2 regions of the Bradyrhizobium sp. NDS-1 genome follow, and region 2 is predicted to be linked to the other one. Evidence: riboswitches for the same ligand, from Rfam matches in the RefSeq annotation. Region 2 holds a riboswitch; the other holds the start of a gene.
What was found. A riboswitch is a leader RNA that binds a small molecule or an ion and turns the genes downstream of it on or off. The one in region 2 is predicted to bind S-adenosylmethionine.
Positions count from the first base shown of each region.

Region 1: another riboswitch for S-adenosylmethionine. It lies ahead of RX330_RS34415 (O-succinylhomoserine sulfhydrylase); the one in region 2 lies ahead of RX330_RS04455 (homoserine O-acetyltransferase MetX).

Region 1 covers NZ_CP136628.1:7,349,987-7,356,061, reverse strand. Annotated here, with positions in the region: gene RX330_RS34420 (SGNH/GDSL hydrolase family protein) at 1-318, shown strand, start outside; gene RX330_RS34415 (O-succinylhomoserine sulfhydrylase) at 369-1,556, opposite strand; SAM riboswitch at 1,631-1,710, opposite strand; gene RX330_RS34410 (2'-deoxycytidine 5'-triphosphate deaminase) at 1,791-2,927, shown strand; gene RX330_RS34405 (PAS domain S-box protein) at 2,983-3,399, shown strand; gene RX330_RS34400 (hypothetical protein) at 3,504-4,556, shown strand; gene RX330_RS34395 (MATE family efflux transporter) at 4,722-6,075, shown strand, end outside.
Region 2 covers NZ_CP136628.1:949,824-955,898, forward strand. Annotated here, with positions in the region: gene hisC (histidinol-phosphate transaminase) at 1-879, opposite strand, end outside; gene RX330_RS04450 (chorismate mutase) at 916-1,764, opposite strand; SAM riboswitch at 1,923-2,002, shown strand; gene RX330_RS04455 (homoserine O-acetyltransferase MetX) at 2,093-3,289, shown strand; gene metW (methionine biosynthesis protein MetW) at 3,291-3,953, shown strand; gene RX330_RS04465 (alpha/beta fold hydrolase) at 4,063-4,926, opposite strand; partial or broken gene RX330_RS35680 (hypothetical protein) at 5,001-5,138, opposite strand; gene RX330_RS04470 (TIGR02594 family protein) at 5,127-5,903, shown strand; gene RX330_RS04475 (MOSC domain-containing protein) at 5,985-6,075, opposite strand, start outside.

The DNA.
Region 1 (6,075 bases), 1.2 Mb from region 2:
ATCGTGCTGGTCGATCCGCAATATTCGCCGGCCGTCAACCAGCGCAAGGAGAGCGCCGGCAAGATGATCAAGCTGCTCGGCAATGTTGCCGAGCTCCGCAAGGTCGGCATCTTCCCCCGTTTCGAGGTGATGCGGGATTGGCACGAGAACCAGTCGATCCCGGTCGAGAGCTTCGTCATTGCCGACGGGCTGCACATGAACGATTGGGGCTATGCCTGCTTCGCCCAACTGCTTGCCGACGACATCATCCGCTCCGTCGGCCAGATCAAGCTGGGCGTGAACGTGCCGGCGGACGTGCGGACGTATCGGCCGATGTGAGACGGTGCTGTAAGGTGGGTTACGCTGCGCTAACCCACCCTACGAAGCCCTTACGCCTTCTCCAGCGCGGCGGTCAGATCCTCGATCAGATCGTCTGCATGCTCGAGCCCTGCGGAGAAGCGGATGAAGCCTTCGCCGATGCCGAGGGCGGCGCGGTCTTCCGGCTTCAGGCGCTGATGCGTCGTGGTCGCCGGATGCGTGACCAGGCTCTTGGCGTCCCCGAGATTGTTCGAGATTCGCGCGAGCTTGAGCTCGTTGAGCACGCGGAACGCAGCCGCTTTGCCGCCCTTGACCTCGAAGCCGACCAGCGTCGAGCCGCCGCGCATCTGCTTTTTCACCAACGCCGCTTGCGGATGATCGGCGCGGCCGGGATAGACCAGCCGCGCGATCTTCGGATGGCTCGCCAGCACCTTGGCGATGCGCGCCGCGGTATCGGTCTGCGCGCGCACGCGCACGCTGAGCGTCTCCAGGCCCTTGAGCAGAACCCAGGCGTTGAACGGCGAGATCGACGGGCCGGTCTGGCGCATGAAATTGTGGATGTGCTCGGCGATGAAGGCTTCCGAGGACAGGATGATGCCGCCGAGGCAGCGGCCCTGGCCGTCGATATGCTTGGTCGCGGAATAGACCACGACGTCGGCGCCCAGCGCGAGCGGGCTCTGCCAGATCGGGGTCGCGAACACGTTGTCGACGACGAGCCGCGCGCCGCCCTTGTGCGCGATCTCGGCGATGCCGGGAATGTCGAGCACGTCGAGCGTCGGATTGGTCGGGCTCTCCAGGAAGAACGTCTTGGTATTCGGCCGCACCGCGCGCTGCCACTGGTCGAGATCGAGGCCGTCGACCAGCGTGGTCTCGATGCCGTAGCGCGGCAGCAGGTCCTGAATGACATAGAGGCAGGAGCCGAACAGCGCGCGGGAAGCCACGACATGATCGCCGGCCTTGAGCGGCGCCAGGATCGCGGTCGTCACCGCGGCCATGCCAGTTGCCGCCGAGCGGGCGGCTTCGGCTCCCTCGAGCTCGATCATGCGGCGCTCGAACATCGCGATGGTGGGATTGGAATAGCGCGAATAGATGAAGCCCGGATCCTCGCCCTTGAACCGCGCCTCGCATTCCTCGGCGCTGTTGTAGACGTAGCCTTGCGTCAGGAACAGCGACTCCGACGTCTCCCCATATTGCGAGCGCAGGGTGCCGGAATGGACCAGGCGGGTTTCGGGACGGTAAGCAGCAGGCGACTTCGACATAGGACCCTCCGACGTGACCGCTTCGTCGAAAACGGTCACAAAAAAACCGGCCTGGATATCTCCACGGGCCGGGATCACAGAGGTCCCCGGCCTGTTTAGCGACTTATTTAACGTGGCTGCAAGCCGGCCGGCTCAAATCACCACGGGATAAGTGATGCTCATATTCCGCAATGCCCTTTCCGTCAAGGCGTCCATCGGATAGCCGTAAAAGGCTTGTATTTCCCGCATGTCCGGATGCATTTGACCCCTGATGAGGATCCCCGGTTGACGTTTACGGTCGCGCCCGACGCCAATGGTATCCTGCCCGACCGCATGATCGCGGCGATGGCGGACGCGGGCCTCATCCTGCCCGCCTACGACTTCGTCGAGAGCCAGATCCAGCCGGCGAGCCTCGACCTGCGCCTCGGCGACATCGCCTACCGCGTCCGCGCCAGCTTCCTGCCGGGTCCCGGCGCCACGGTGGCCGAGCGCATCGACGAATTGAAGCTGCACGAGTTCAGCCTCGCCGACGGCGCGGTGCTGGAGACCAATTGCGTCTACATCGTGCCGCTCCTGGAAAGCCTCGCGCTGCCGCCGGAGATCGTCGCGGCCGCGAACCCGAAGAGCTCCACCGGCCGGCTCGACGTCTTCACCCGCGTGATCGCCGACGGCACCCGCCGCTTCGACATGATCGGCGCCGGCTATCACGGCCCGCTCTATGCCGAGATCAGCCCGAAGACGTTTCCGGTGCTGGTCAGCGAGGGCTCGCGCCTCAGCCAGGTGCGCTTCCGCACCGGTGACGCCATCCTCAATGCCGACGAGCTCGATGGCCTGCATGCCGCCGAGCGCCTCGTCGACATCGACGATGCCGATCTCTCCGGCGGCGTCGCCGTCTCCGTCGATCTGTCCGGCGAGAAAGGCAGCGGCTTCGTCGGTTATCGCGCCAAGCGCCACACCGGCGTCGTCGACGTCGATCGTCGCTCCGGCTACGCGGTCGAGGATTTCTGGGAGCCGATCTCGGCACGTCCCGACGGCAGCCTGATCCTCGATCCCGGCGAGTTCTACATCCTGGCCTCGAAGGAAGCCGTGCAGGTGCCGCCCGACTACGCCGCGGAGATGGTGCCGTTCGATCCGCTGGTCGGCGAATTCCGCGTGCACTATGCCGGATTCTTCGATCCCGGCTTCGGCTATGCCGGTGCCGGCGGGCTCGGATCGCGCGCGGTGCTGGAGGTGCGCTCGCGCGAAGTGCCGTTCATCCTGGAGCATGGCCAGATCGTCGGCCGCCTGGTCTACGAGAGGATGCTGGCGCGTCCAGACGCGATGTACGGCCAGCGCATCGGTTCCAACTACCAGGCTCAGGGCCTCAAACTTTCGAAGCATTTCCGGGTGTAGCGCGATCCTGTAGCCCGGATTGCGTTTCACTCGATCCAGGCTACGAGGTGCCGACATGAGCAATCAATCCGAGCTCGACGCCAAGATCGCCGAAGACGTTGCGGATGCGCTGATCTATTCGGATCGCGACGGCACGATCATGCGGTGGAACCGCGCAGCAACGGCCCTGTTCGGCTTCACCGCTGCGGAAGCGCTCGGCCAGAATCTCGATCTGATCATTCCCGAACATCTCCGCGCGGCGCACTGGAAGGGCTTCGAGGCGGCGCTCGCCAGCGGCGCGATGAAGCTGGCGGGCAGGCCGACGCTGACCCGCGCGCAACACAAGAGCGGACGCAAGCTCTACATCGAGATGACCTTCGCGCTGGTGCGCGATTCCGGCGGCAATGTGCTCGGATCCGTGGCGATGGCGCGCGACGTCACCGAACGGGTCGAGCGCGAGCGCGCGGCCAGGACGCCGCCGCAAACTTCGTGATGCGGAATTGGTTGGCGGTCACGCAGGGCGCTCTGCTTGGGCGTCATGTTGCTTGCCTGAAGGCGCAGTGACACACTCGATCAAGACAACGATCGGGAGTGAACATGACCGCCGCATCGGACCCCGCGCAGGAAGCTCAATGGAAGCGCTGGCGCGCGGTCGCCGACCTCTACCACGCCTACTTCACCGGGCTCATTCTCACCGTCGTCACGCGACGCGGCACGGCCGATGCGGCGGAGTTCGTCTTTCGCGTGTTCCGCCGCCAGCAGCAGGAGCGCTTCCTGCCGGGCCTGCAAAAGCTCGGCATCGATCATCTGCCGCCGGCGGTGGCGGCTGCGCAGTATCACTATCTCTCCAATTGGATCGGCGGCGTGCATGTCGAGTACATGTACGAGAGCGACACCAAGGCCTGGATCCGCTATCCGCCGCCACGCTGGATCTGGAAGGGCACGGCGATCTGCGGCGTGCCCGGCGAGGTCTCCCGCGCGATGCTGCGCGGCTGGCACGCCAACAATGGCGCAGCCCTCGGTGACCTCCGTCTCGGCTTCGTCTGCACCAAGCAGAGTGTCGACGGCCAGGACGGACTGGAAGGTTACTACCATCAATACGATCATCCGCTCGAGCTCGATCAGCGGCTCGTCTTCGCACGTCACCTCGAAGCGCCGCTGTTCGATGCGAAAGCCGCGCCGGCTTTGCCGGTGGCAAGCTGGCCGAAACCGCGCCTGGAGAAGGCCTATCGCAACTACGCGATGGAATATGTGCGCACCGCCGCGCCCGTGATGGTGCAGCTGTTCGGCCCGGAAGACGCCGGCTACCTGCTGCACCTCACCGGCAAGCTGATCGGCATGCAGTCTTTCGACGACGTCGCCGCCGCGCTGGCGATGGACCGCGGCGGTGCGAGCACGTTCGCCTCGTTCCTGGGCGCGATATTTGCAGCGCAGGACGACGCTGTCGAGACGACGCGATCCGAAAACGCGTTCGAACTCCGCCAGCAGAGCTGGAAGCTGATGGATGACGTCGCCGACTATCATCCCGCTTGCGCCAGGGTGCTGGCGGGATTGTTCGAAGGCCTGGCTGCGGGTTGCGGGCGGCATATCGCCGTGCATCTGCGTCCCGCCGTCGGCGGTCGTCCGCCGCTGGTCTGGACGATCGAATAGCTTCACCCATCGGAATGCGCTGCCGCAGGGCACGCCTGCATCTGGCGCAGGAGGAATTGCTCCACGCCGTGCTAACAAGCCTCCGCCGCGCCTGTGCGCGAACAAATTGATTGTCACACCTACGCATTGCCGCGCCGCGAAGAGCGCTCATGCCCCGGAGAGGATATGTCCGACATCGCCGAGATCCCGGTCGATGAGCAAGAGCGTCCGCTGCCGCCGCCTCCACCGCCGGTGCGAAGCGCGCTGACGGACGGGCCGATCCTGCGCACGCTGCTCGGCCTCGCCTGGCCCAACGTCATCGCGCTGTCGGCCGGCACCTGTACGGTGATCGCGGAGACCTCCTATATCGGACGGCTCGGCGTCGAGGCGCTGGCGGCGATGGCGCTGGTGTTCCCGGCCATCATCCTGACCATGACGATGTCGGGCGGGGCCATGGGCGGTGCGGTGGCTTCCGCCATTGCGCGCGCGCTCGGCGCCGGCGATCGCGAGCGCGCCGGCACGCTCGCGATGCATGCGCTGCTGATCGGCATCGGCTTCGGCCTCGTCTTCATGCTGGGGATGCTGATCTTCGGGCCGACAGTGCTGGAAATGCTCGGCGGCCGCGGCGATGTGCTGATGCATGCGGTCGCCTATACGGAGGTGTTTTTCGGCGGCGCCGTGCTGCCCTGGCTGCTCAACACCATGGCCGGCGTATTGCGCGGCACCGGCAACATGAAGCTGCCGTCGTTCCTCATCCTCAACTCCGCGGCATGGCAGATCGTGCTCGGGGGCACGCTCGGTCTCGGCCTCGGACCCGTGCCGCAGTTCGGCATGCGCGGCGTCGCGGCCGGCGCGCTGATCGCCTATTGCATGAGCATCGGCATCATGGGCTGGTACCTGTTCTCGGGTCGTGCGCGTGTCACCTTGAGGCTGCGCGGCCTGCGGATCCAATGGGCGATGTTTTTCGACATCCTCAAGGTCGGCGCCATCGCCTGCTTCTCGCCGCTGCAATCGGTGCTGACGATCTCGATCTTCACCCACATGCTGGCGCAGTTCGGCACCGCGATCCTCGCCGGCTACGGCATCGGCGCCCGGCTCGAATTCCTGCTCACTTCGATCGCGTTCTCGTTCGGCATCGCCTGCGTGCCGATGGTCGGGATGGCGATCGGCGCAGGCAACGTCGCGCGGGCGCGGCGGGTCGCGTGGATCGCCAGTGCTGCCGCCTTCGTGGCCGTCGGCGCGCCGGCGTGCGTCGTTGCGCTGTTCCCAGATCTCTGGATCAACATCTTCACCGACAGCGAAGCCGTGCGCGCGGCGAGCCATCAATATCTCTCGACGGTCGGGCCGTTCTACGCGTTTTTCGGCCTCGCCACGACGATGTATTTCTCATCGCAAGGCGCAGCCAAGGTGATCGGGCCGGTGCTGGCGCAGACGGCGCGGCTGATCTACATCGCGGCGGTCGGCTGGTGGCTGTCGACGCACGAGGCCACCGCGCAGAGTTTTTTCTGGCTGGCTGCGAGCTCGATGGTCGTGCTCGGCC
Region 2 (6,075 bases):
CAGCCCGAGCTTGCCGATCTCCTCGGTGAGCCAATTGCGCCAGGTCTCGGTGAACTGCTTCGACATCGCCTGGTGCGCGGTGTCCTCGATCGCGGCGACCGCGGCATACATCGCCGGCGTCGACACGTTGAACGGGCCGCGGATGCGGTTGACCGCGTCGATGATGTGCTCGGGGCCGAACATCCAGCCGATGCGCAGCGCGGCGAGGCCGTGGATCTTCGAGAAAGTGTGCGTCACCACCGTGTTCTCGGTGGTGGCGACGAGCTCGATTCCCATTTCGTAATCGTTGCGGGAGACGTAGTCGCAATAGGCGGCATCGAGCACCAGCAGCACGTGCGAGGGGAGGCCGGCACGCAGCCGCTTGACCTCGTCGAACGGCACATAGGTCCCGGTCGGATTGTTGGGGTTTGCAAGCCAGACCAGCTTTGTCTTCGGCGTCACGGCTTTCAGGATGGCGTCGACGTCACAGGTGAGGTTGGTCTCCTGCGCGACCACGTTCTTGGCGCCGACCGCCATGGTCGCGATCGGGTAGACCAGGAAGCCGTGCGTGGTCGAGATCGCCTCGTCGCCGTGGCTGAGATAGGTGTGGGCGAGCAAATTGAGGATCTCGTCCGAGCCGGCGCCGCAGATGATGCGGTTGGGATCGAGTCCGAAGGAGCGGCCGATCGCCTCGCGCAGTACGCGCGAAGTGCCTTCCGGATAATCCTCCAGATGGTCCGCTACGCGCTTGAACGCCTCGATCGCCTTGGGCGAGGGCCCGAACGGCGTCTCGTTGGCGGAGAGCTTGAACACCTTGCGGCCCGGCTCGGCGACCGGACTCTTGCCGGGCGTGTAGGGCGCGATATCGAGAATGCCGGGATTCGGCACGGGGCGGGACATCTTCAACTCCGAAAATGGCGGGGCGCGGCGCGCGGTTTACGATTTCGCCCCGGTCGGGGGCACCGTATAGCGCGTTGCGTGGCTGCCGACGAGGGCCGTGGAGCGCACCGAGGCCCCCGCCTCGATCAGGGCAGCCCTGATTTTGTCGATGCTGGTCGCACCCGTGACCGAGACCAGCAATGCCGCGCCGTCGAAGGCGGTATCGGGCACCGCCACGATCTCGGCGAGCGGCGACAGGGCGCGCGCGACCTCGGCGTTCCACCCCGAGACGCGCACGCTGAAGGTCTCGACCTCCGTCACCAGGGCGCTATCGGCGACGCGCGAGATCGCGAACACCGGCAGGGCTGCAGGATGGTCGGCACGCTCGATGAAGGGCATCCGCGCGATGATCTTCGGCGCGCCGTCCGCTTCCAGCTCCAGCCACCACGGCGTGCGGCTGGACGTGGCCGAGACCAGCGCCAAATCGCCCTTGGACTTCGCCACCGCTTCGACTGCGGCCTGCGCGCTGAAATGCGCGACGTAGGGCACGGTGAATCCGAAATTGAAGCGCACGGAATCGCGCATCGCAGGCTCGCTCACCGAGACGTCGGCATGCACCGAGAACGGCGCCTGCACATAAGTGAAGGTCGAGATGATGACGCGCCAGATGCTCTCGACCGTGTCGAGCGGCAGGATGCCGCGATGACGCTGCACGAGCTCGCGCATCATGGCGGCCTCGCGCGCCGGACGGAACGCCGAGCCCACCTCCTGGGTCTGCTTCACCTGGATCAGGCGGTCGATGATGTCGCCGCGCTGCATCAGCAGGCGATGCATGCCCTCGTCGATCGCGTCGATCTCCTTGCGAAGTTCCTGCAGCGATGGTGGCGCGGGCGGACGTTGGGACATGGCTTGGACTGTCGATCGTTCCGATGGGGGATATCCTGATTAGGCAGTCGGGGCGGCGAAAGCAAAGAGAAATGACGTCCTTTTTGGCCCGCGCGACGGAGACCAATCAGCCCGATCCGGTCCGCGACTTGACGAAAACCGCCCAAGACGGTAGCGTTTGCCCGTTCCGTGGTCATTTGAGCCGGCCGGCTTGCAGCCACGTTAAAAAACTCGCTAAACAGGCCGGGGACGCTTTCGATCCCGGCCGAACCTATCGTTCAGGCCGGGTTTTTCATGGCCTGATGCAAGTGGCGATCGAGGTTCGATCGCAAACGAGGTCGATGGTCAGATGGGTGGCGTCAAGTCGATACCGAGTCCTGCGATCAGCGCTGACGAGCGGTCGCACGAGGTGGATCATCCGAGCTCGCAGGTCGCGCATTTCGGCACCGAGCAGCCGCTGCGGCTCGATTGCGGCGTAGATCTCACCCCGTTCCAGATCGCCTACCAGACCTATGGCGAGCTCAACGCCGATCGCTCCAATGCCATTCTGATCTGCCATGCGCTGACCGGCGATCAGCATGTCGCCAACGTGCATCCCGTCACCGGCAAGCCCGGCTGGTGGGAGACGCTGGTCGGCCCCGGCCGCCCCATCGATCCCAAGCATTACTTCATCATCTGCTCCAACGTGATCGGCGGCTGCATGGGCTCGACCGGGCCCGCGTCGATCAATCCTGCAACCGGCAAGGTCTGGGGCCTGGATTTCCCTGTCATCACCATCCCCGACATGGTGCGCGCGCAGGCCATGCTGATCGACCGGCTCGGCATCGACGCGCTGTTCGCGGTCGTCGGCGGCTCGATGGGGGGCATGCAGGTGCTGCAATGGACCGCCGCTTATCCTGCCCGTGTGTTCTCCGCGCTGGCGATTGCCTGCGCGACGCGGCACTCGGCGCAGAACATCGCCTTCCACGAGCTCGGCCGCCAGGCGGTGATGGCCGATCCCGACTGGCACGGCGGCGGCTATGCCGATCACGGCATCCACCCGCATCGCGGGCTCGCGGTGGCGCGCATGGCGGCGCACATCACCTATCTCTCGGATGCAGCGCTGCATCGCAAGTTCGGCCGGCGCATGCAGGACCGCGAGCTGCCGACCTTCTCGTTCGATGCCGACTTCCAGGTCGAGTCCTATCTGCGCTACCAGGGCTCCTCCTTCGTCGAGCGGTTCGATGCCAATTCCTACCTCTATCTGACGCGCGCGATGGATTATTTCGACATCGCAGCCGACCATGGCGGCGTGCTCGCGAAGGCGTTCGCCGATATCAAGACCCGCTTCTGCGTCGTCTCCTTCACCAGCGACTGGCTGTTCCCGACCTCGGAATCGCGCGCGCTGGTGCACGCGCTGAACGCTTCGAGCGCGCGGGTGTCGTTCGCCGAGATCGAGACCGATCGCGGGCATGACGCCTTTCTGCTCGACGTTCCCGAATTCTTCGACATCTCCCGCGCCTTCCTGCAATCGGCAGGCAAGGCCCGCGGACTGAAGGGTAGCTAGCATGTCGGTGCAGGAGGTCTTGCCGCTCGGCGGCGTTGCGACCGGGCAGTCCGGTGATTTTCGCGCGGATCATCGGCTGGTCGCCGAGATGGTCAAGCCGGGCTCGAAGGTGCTCGACGTCGGCTGCGGCGAGGGCGATCTGCTTCAACTGCTGGAGACCCGCGGCATCGACGGCCGCGGCATCGAGCTGTCGCGCGAGGGCGTCAACCGCTGCGTGGCCAAGGGTCTTGCTGTGGTGCAGGGCGATGCCGACACCGACCTCGTCAATTATCCGGATGACGCCTTCGACTACGTGATCCTGTCGCAGACGCTGCAGGCGACGCGGCAGCCGCGTGTCGTGCTGGAGAACCTGCTGCGCATCGGCCGCCGCGCCATCGTCTCGTTCCCGAATTTCGGCTTCTGGAAGATGCGGCTCCAGCTCCTGGTCGGCGGTCACATGCCGCGCACCGAGAACCTGCCGGCGACCTGGTACGACACCGCCAACATCCACTTCTGCACCATCAAGGATTTCGTGCAGCTCTGCGACGAGATCAACGTCAAGATGGAGCGTTCGGTCGCGCTCGATCTCTACGGCCGCCCGGTGCCGCTGAACCTGCCCTGGTGGGTGTGGAACATGTTCGGCGAGCAGGGCGTGTTTCTGCTGAGCCGCGGCGGCGGGAAATAGTCTTGCCGTCATTCCGGGGCGGCACGACGTGCCGAACTATGGTGCGCAATTGCGCACCTGAGAATCTCGAGATTCCGGGTTCGCTCTCCGAGCGCCCCCGGAATGACAGCTAGTGCGGAGCCAGCGACCTCGGATCGCGCGCCGGCCATCTTCCTGCTTCCACCAGCGTCACGAAGCGTTCCACGCTTTCGTTGAACAGCGCGGGCTCTTCGAGATTGAGCACGTGACCTGACTTCGGAAACATCGCCAGCCCCGCCGCTGGCAGATGCTTCTTCAGGAACAGGCTCGGCCCAACGCATAGATCGTCCTCGTCGCCGCAGATGATCAGCGCCGGCGTCGTCGCCTTCTTGATCGCATCCGCCATCGTGTAGATCGAGGGACGTCCGCCCTGGAAGCCGCGCATCGTGCGCGCCGATCCCTTCGCGTCATGCCGCGCCAGCGCGGCGTAGAAATCGGCGTGCCCGCGCGGATCCTTCACCAGGAAGGGAATCCGGCTCGGCGCTTCGCGCGTGACTTTTGCCACTTCCACTGATCCCAGCGTCTCGAACTGCTCGGCATTGGCGCGGCACTGCTGGCGCCAGGCGTCGAGGTTCTCGAGCTCCGAGCCGGAGCCGACGCCGGCCAGCGTCATCGACAATGCGCGCTGCGGCGCGTTCAATCCGATCTGGAGCGACGAGTAGGCGCCCATCGACAGGCCGACGAGATGCGCGCGCTCGATCCCGAGATGATCGAGCACCGCGAGCGCGTCGCTGTAGAAATGCGTGTAGCCGTAGACTTCGCCCTCGGGCACGTCCGAGGGCGTGTAGCCGCGCGCCGAATAGGTGATGCAGCGATGGCCGCGCGAGAAGTAGCGCATCTGCGGCTCCCAATTGGTGTAGTCGGCCGCGAATTCGTGCAGGAAGATGATCGGCGTGCCGCTGCCTGCTTCTTCGAAATAGAGACGGCACTTGTCCTCCGTGACGGCGTAAGGCATCGGGTTTTCTCTCTGAGGGTGTTGCGGCATTGGAATGCCGTTCTGCAGTTCACGCATGTGAGTTCTAACATCCGTTAACCTGCGCGCAAAATCTTCCAGAACGCGTCTTGATCTCGCCACATCAGGATTCTGATACGCAAAGCGGATGTCGGCCGCCGCACGGGCCGATCGGGAAGTGGGGTGTCAACGAAGGATGAAGAATGTTCGAGTTGCTTGCGTCTCGCCTGTCGCGTCGTGTTGTCGCGCTGGCGATCTTCCTCGCGGCGGTCGCCGCGTTCGTCTCTCCGGCCTCAGCGCGGCCGTATCATCGTCATAGCGCAGAGCGGCACGCTTACGTGCACCACGCCAGACATCATCATCACCGCCACCACGCACGCAGCTCGCGCTTCGAGCGCAGCGCGGCACAGCTGCAGGCGAACGGGTTCGGCAACACCTTTGCCAGCTATGATCCGAACGCCAACAGCCCAGGCATTGCCATGAGCGGCAATGGTGAAACGATCATTAGAGGCAGCGGTCGCATGGCCACGAGCGGTGTCCGTCGAATGGCCATGCGCGATGGCGATGGAATGGCCGCCAGCGCGAACGGCGGCATGGCCAGCAACGGCATGAGTGGCGGCGGCTTTGGCGGCGGATCGGGCCTCGTCTCGGAGGCGCGCCGCTATGTCGGCAGCAATCCGACCGGGCGCGGCAGTCTGTGGTGCGCGCGCTTCATGAACATGGTGCTGCAGAAGACCGGGCATCAGGGCACGGGATCCGACATGGCGAGCTCGTTCGCGCGCTACGGCACCCGCGTCTCCGGTCCGCAGGTCGGCGCCATCGCGGTGATGTCGCGTGGCAGCCGTGGCGGCCATGTCGGGGTCATCACCGGCATCGACGCGCACGGCAATCCGATCATGATCTCCGGCAACAACGGCAACCGCGTCCGCGAGGCGCCGGTCTCGCGCGGGAAGATCTATGCGTATGTGATGCCGAATTGAGGTGAGGCGCGTAGGATGGGTTGGCTGGCGGGCGCGCGAAGCGCGGTCGCTGGCGTAACCCACGCTACGGCAACGTGGCTCTCACAGCAGCTTCGGTTCTTCCACCGCAACCGCGTCGCCCACACCGATCTCGCCGCCTTCGATCACCTCGGCATAGATGCCGCAGTCCATG